Companilactobacillus allii: one gene and its partner. The protein of the gene in region 2 interacts with the protein of the main gene of each other region in a pairwise test. Links are inferred from orthologs where the notes say so. Each region holds a gene or a part of one and is shown on either strand. Other genes may lie near its edges. The genes, in order: BTM29_RS06900 and topA.

Region 1 (3,222 bases), 640 kb from region 2 along the record:
ATTATCTGGAACGAAATCTTCAAACCCAAAAATAATTTTTAAATTCAACTCGTTTATGCTTTTATTACCACAATTTAGACATCTCATTTGCTGGCCTGTCGATTCAGATATTTTATTTCAGAACAAGCCTGTTTAACTTGTCGATTGTAACTTTGATAATAGAAATGCACCTCATCATCATAAGATTCCTTAGCACGACCGGCTCTACCAGCTATTTGAATTAGTGCAGTTTTAGAAAATTCTTTAGCATCCGCATCGATCACTATCACGGTAATATTCTTAAAAGTTACTCCACGTTCCAAGATAGTAGTCGTTAAAATAGCTTGAATTTCTTTTTTTCTAAATTGAGAAACCTTATCCAATCTTTGTTCGTCCTTTGAACTAACGTCCACAAAACTTAATTCAGGAAAAATGATTTTTAAACTCTCAGAAAATTTTAACATCGCTGGAATTTTTGGAAAAAATAACATAAACCGTTCATTATTTTCTATCAATTTTTTTATTTTTAATTTTATTCTTGGATTTATCCTAAAATAATCACTAGATTTGAATAACATGTGGCACTTAGGCTGTGGTAATGGATAAGTATGGAATCTTTGATACAATTTAGATATAGTGATTTTTTTGTTTTCAACATCTTTTATCAACCTTTTTGGCGGTGTTGCTGACAAAAATACTAAATTACCTGTTGGTCTCTTTGCTTTATAAATGGCCTTTTCAAGCATTTCATTCCCCGCTAATGGATATGAATCCACTTCGTCTATTATCAACACATCAAAAGCCTTATCAAATTTTATTAGTTGATGCACAGTGGAGATCATTATTTGTGTCAATGAATACGTTTCTTCACTTTTACCATGGAATAATCCAATACTAACTTGTGGGAAGGCTGCTTGAATTCTAGGGAATAGTTCAATACAAACATCAACTCTAGGAGAACAAAAAGCCACACGTTTACCATCAGAAATAATACGTTCGATCAATGGATACGTCATTTCAGTCTTACCGGCACCAGTAACCGCCCAAACTAAGTGATTAACTCCCGTATTATATGCCATAATAAGCTCCTCAGAAGCTTTTTTCTGCATAATGGTTAATTCACCGGACCACTGTAAAGATGGACTCCTATCGCTAAATAGTGCTTCTGCTGGTGAAATTATCAATTGGTCACGCTCACTGATTCTGCCGAGGTTGATACAACTTCGACAATAAATAAGTTTTGAATTATTTTTCACCATCATTAAGCATCTCTGGCAAACATTATTCTCTATAGCATTTATTTTTTTGCCACCGATACTAAGCAATAATTCTATCTGTTCATCATTCAATTCCGTCGTATTAAAAATACGACCACCTAAATATTCATTTAAATTATTCATAAATTAAATTACGAAAGGAATAACAAATTTGCAAAATTATAAAACAATTGCTCAAACAGGAGCGTTTGAAAAAGATATAAAAAAGTCTCGTTTCATTGCACACATTGCTCAAACTTTTTCTGAAGATGAAGCCAAACAATTTATTTCAAAAATCCAAAAGCAAGAATCTGGTGCTACACATAATTGCACGGCCTTTATAGTTCTTGAAAACGTTGAAATAGAACGCATGTCAGATGATGGAGAACCTAGTGGGACTGCGGGTTCCCCAATCCTGAATGTCTTACAACAAAACGACTTAAAAAACGTTACTGCAGTCGTAACTAGATATTTTGGTGGCATAAAATTAGGTGCTGGAGGACTAATTCGTGCCTACTCATCCACTACATCCGATGCCATTAAAGAAATTGGCCTAGTTGAAAATCGTTTACAGCAAGGATATGAATTGACCATTCCTTATCACCTATACGACAAGTTTGAAAACTATGCCAAAAATGAGCAGATCATTCTAGAAAATAAGACCTTCTCTACTGATGTCACTTGCAATGTATATCTAGATCTGGCAAAGCATCAAGAAATAATTCAAGATATTACTAACCAATTTCAAAATCAAATAGTATTTAATGAGATCGAGCAAACTTATAAACAAGTGTCTATTTAAAACTCTCTCACTCAAATTTGTAATAAAAACACGTGCCAAAACACAATTTTCTCCATCAACCAAAAAGAAGTCGACATTTACTTGCGTAAATACCGGCTTCTTTTTTGTACCATATTCGAAAACTGAACGTGTTTTGTACAACTTCGTGAATCAATCTTTCTTTTCTAATCGTTTAACAAACTTCTGAATCGTTCTTAACAATGGCTGTCGGTTATCGCCAAGAAGGCCTATGGATTCAACGAACAGTTCCAAACCAAGTAATACACCAATTGTCAAAAGAACACTGCCCCACAAACTTGATAGTGGGTAAAGCAATGAGATGAATGCAAATATCAATGACAATCCATAAATAACCAGAACGGTTTGTCTATGTGATAATCCTAATTGCATTAATCTATGATGTAAATGATGTTTATCAGCTTGAGTGATTGGTTTCTTATTCAAGAATCTTCTCAACATTGCATATACAGTGTCTGTTATTGGAACTCCCATGATAATTACTGGAATCAACATGGTAATAAAGGTCACATTCTTCAAACCCTTTAATGAAAATACTGCCATCATGAATCCTATAAACAACGCCCCAGTATCACCTAAGAAGATACTGGCCGGATGGAAGTTATGTGGTAAGAATCCTAGTAAGGCTGCCACTAAAGCAAAAATCCAAATTGATACATAGACATTAGTTATATTCAAAAAGAAATATCCAACAACTCCCATGGTGAACAAGGCGATTATTGAAACACCTGTTGCAAGGCCATCAAGTCCATCAATCAAATTAACTGCATTAGTTATAGCTAATATCCAAATGATCGTAACTGGGAAACTCCACCAGCCAAGTTGAAAGGTTCCAAATATAGGTATTACGACTTCATTCATTCTGATTCCGGCTAAGAAATAAATCACCAGTGCTGCAGCGAATATTCCGGCCATTTTTGCTTTTGGCGATAATTCTCTAATATCATCAATAATTCCTGTCAAAATAATAATACATTCTGCCAAGAAGACACTGAATAGTTCATGGCTAGGAATTTGATTTCGCAACAATACAAAGGTCGAAAATGTAAAGGCAATAAAAATAGCCAGCCCACCCATAGTAGGCATTGGCTTTTTATTTACACGACGAGCATTTGGATTATCTACGGCACCCAAAATGTAAGCAAGTTTAATTACAAACGGAGTTAT
Region 2 (3,334 bases):
TGAGAATTTAAGGGAAATTTATAATCCACCAGCATTGCTATTTTACCAGGGTGACATTTCACTATTAAAAACTGATTGTACAGCTATAGTTGGTGCCAGAGAAGCGACTGAATATAGTTATCGTTGCATTAATGGACTTGTACCTAGAATTATAGACCGTTATACTATTGTAAGCGGTTTGGCAAAGGGTGTTGATGGTTGGGCACATCAAGTAACCTTGAATAATCATGGTAAAACTATTGCTGTGATTGGTAATTGTTTGAGTGATTATTACCCTACTAAGAATAAAAAACTTCAAGATGAAATCTTTGAGTTTGGACTTGTTATTAGTGAATATCCGCCAGGATGTAATATTCAAAGGTGGCATTTCCCGCAACGAAACCGTATAATCGCAGGTATCAGTCAGCGAGTAATTGTAACCGAAGCAAAAGAGCGAAGTGGTTCACTTATTACGGCTGAATTGGCAATGCAAGAAAACAGAGATGTTTATGCAATACCAGGTAAGATAGATGAGAGTACGTCAAAAGGATGTAATAAGTTAATTGAAGAGGGTGCAATACCACTAATCAACTTTAGTGATTTTTAATTTTTTCTCTGATTGATAATTTAATGTATCGTTTTGATTGACAAATTCAAAAACAATAAATATTATATTGAACAGTTTCCTAAATGATTCATTTCAGAAAGGAGCACTTTGCGTGCCAGCGAAACAAAAGAATTTGGTGATTGTTGAATCACCTTCAAAAGCAAAAACAATTGAAAAATATTTGGGACGTAATTATCACGTTGTAGCAAGTTTGGGACATGTTAGAGATCTACCTAAGAGTCAAATGGGTGTCGATATCGAACATGACTACGAACCTAAGTACATTTCTATTCGTGGTAAAGGTCCTGTTATAAAAGATTTGAAAAAAGAGGCTAAAAAAGCCAAAAGAGTTTATCTTGCAGCCGATCCGGATCGTGAAGGAGAGGCCATCGCTTGGCATGTTTCCCATTTATTGGGACTTGATGTCAACGGTGATAATCGTGTTGTATTTAATGAGATTACTAAAGATACTGTTAAACAGGCATTTAAGAAACCTCGTAGTATCGATATGAACTTAGTCGATGCACAACAAGCTCGTCGTGTTCTTGATAGATTAGTAGGATATTCTATTTCACCTATTCTTTGGGCAAAAGTTAAAAAGGGATTAAGTGCTGGACGTGTTCAGTCAATCGCTTTGAAACTTGTTATTGAACGTGAAAAATCAATAAAGAAATTTATTCCTGAAGAATATTGGACTATTGAGTCAACATTCAAACATGGTAAAGATAAGTTTAATGCTAACTTTTATGGTATTGATCATAAAAAAACTGAATTAAAAGATAATGCTCAAGTTCAAGAAGTTCTTGGAAAAATCAATAAGAGTGATGATTTTGACATTGAAAAGGTAACGAAAAAAGAACGTAATAGATTCCCCGCTGCCCCATTTACGACTAGTTCACTTCAACAAGAGGCTAACCGTAAATTGAATTATAAGACTAGAAAAACAATGATGATTGCTCAACAACTTTATGAAGGAATCAATCTTGGAAGAAAAGAAGGCACAGTAGGTTTAATTACTTATATGCGTACTGATTCCAAGCGTATTTCAAAGGTTGCACAAACTGAAGCATCAGAATTTATTCATAAAGAATTTGGTGAACCTTTTGCTGCAGTTAAGATGCGTAAGGATAAAAATCAAGAAGGTGCACAAGACGCCCATGAGGCTATTCGACCATCTTCAGTATTACGTACTCCTAAGTCATTGAAAGATATTTTGACACGTGATCAATATCGTTTGTATGACTTGATTTGGTCACGCTTTGTGGCTAGTCAAATGACACCTGCTGTTTATGACACTATGACTGTTGATTTAACACAAAATGGTGTTATGTTCAGAGCCAACGGTTCAAAAATCAAGTTTGAGGGATACCGCAAAGTTTATCAAAGTACTTCAGAATCTAATAAGAAGGATAATATTCTTCCTGAACTTGCTGAAGGTGATAAAGCTAAGCTTCAAACAAACGATCCAGCACAACATTTTACACAACCACCTGCAAGATTTACTGAAGCTTCACTTGTTAAGGCCTTGGAAGAAAATGGTGTTGGCCGTCCTTCAACATATGCTCCAACAATTGATACTATTCAGAGACGTTACTATGTAAAATTGAATGGAAAAAGTTTTGAACCGACTGAATTAGGTGAAATTGTTGATAATTTAATTCAAGATTACTTCCCAGATATTGTTAATATTGATTTCACAGCTCATCTAGAAGATGAACTTGATGAAATTGAAGAGGGTAAGGAAGATTGGGTAAAGGTTGTTGACCACTATTACAAACCTTTTGCTAAAGAATTAGAATCAGCCGAGAGCAAAATTGAAAAAGTTCAAATTAAAGATGAGCCAGCCGGTATGGATTGTGACATCTGTGGTGCACCTATGGTTATCAAGATGGGTCGCTATGGTAAATTCTATGCTTGTTCACGATTCCCAGACTGTCGTAATACAAAACCAATTGTTAAAGAGATTGGTGTAGTTTGTCCTAAGTGTAAAGAGGGACAAGTCATTGAAAGAAAATCAAAGAAAAACCGTATTTTCTATGGTTGTTCTAGATATCCTGATTGTGACTTCGTTTCATGGGATAAACCAATTGGACGTGATTGCCCTAAAGATGGCCATTATCTAGTTGAAAAGAAAGTTAAGGGTGGTCGTCAAGTTCTATGTCCAAATGGCGATTATGAAGAACAGGTTCAAAAATAAATGATCGAACAAGATTTAATTGACAAGTTTATTGATTATTTGATGATCAACCATCATTATTCTGAAGATACTAAAAGTTCATATTTGGAAGATATCAATAATTTTGTAAAATTTCTTGATGATAATGGTGGATTCAAGGGATTTACAAAAATAAATCGACTCGATGTGGAGACATACTTAACGTATTTAGATGAAAAGAATTATGCTGATGAAACGGTGGCTAGAAGGGTTTCAGCGTTGAGATCCTTTTATAATTTTCTGTTACGTAATAAGTTCATGAAAACTAATCCGTTTGATCTTATTCAGCTTAGACATAAAGGACGTAAATTACCGCGCTTTTTTTATGAAAAAGAAATGAAACAACTTTTCGAAGCTGTAAAAGGTGATGACGCCCTTTCTGAAAGAAATTCTGCGCTATTAGAGTTACTATATGCTACTGGGATGCGTGTTAGCGAATGTTCCAATCTTGAATTAGAACAATTAGATTTTACTAACGGTATCGTTTTGGTACATGGTAAAGGTGATAAAGATCGTTATGTGCCGTTTGGTAG

The links.
Region 1: the proteins of topA (region 2) and BTM29_RS06900 interact in binary tests that used the Escherichia coli proteins (3 or more experiments, as listed by UniProt). The link is inferred for Companilactobacillus allii from one-to-one orthologs.

What each region holds. Positions count from the first base shown.
Region 1 is NZ_CP019323.1:1,420,839-1,424,060, reverse strand. What follows is about bases 344-3,222. They hold BTM29_RS06900 (YigZ family protein), read left to right. Parts: upstream 344-1,407; coding sequence 1,408-2,037; downstream 2,038-3,222. Other genes in these bases: BTM29_RS06895 (glycosyltransferase family 4 protein), read right to left, coding at 2,188-3,222; BTM29_RS06905 (helicase-related protein), read right to left, coding at 344-1,379. In the rest of the region: BTM29_RS06910 (ComF family protein), read right to left, coding at 1-48; more of BTM29_RS06905, read right to left, coding at 84-343.
Region 2 is NZ_CP019323.1:2,055,815-2,059,148, reverse strand. The notes cover bases 250-3,240. They hold topA (type I DNA topoisomerase), read left to right. Parts: upstream 250-698; coding sequence 699-2,783; downstream 2,784-3,240. Other genes in these bases: xerC (tyrosine recombinase XerC), read left to right, coding at 2,784-3,240; dprA (DNA-processing protein DprA), read left to right, coding at 250-586. In the rest of the region: more of dprA, read left to right, coding at 1-249; more of xerC, read left to right, coding at 3,241-3,334. UniProt on the Escherichia coli protein: Releases the supercoiling and torsional tension of DNA, which is introduced during the DNA replication and transcription, by transiently cleaving and rejoining one strand of the DNA duplex.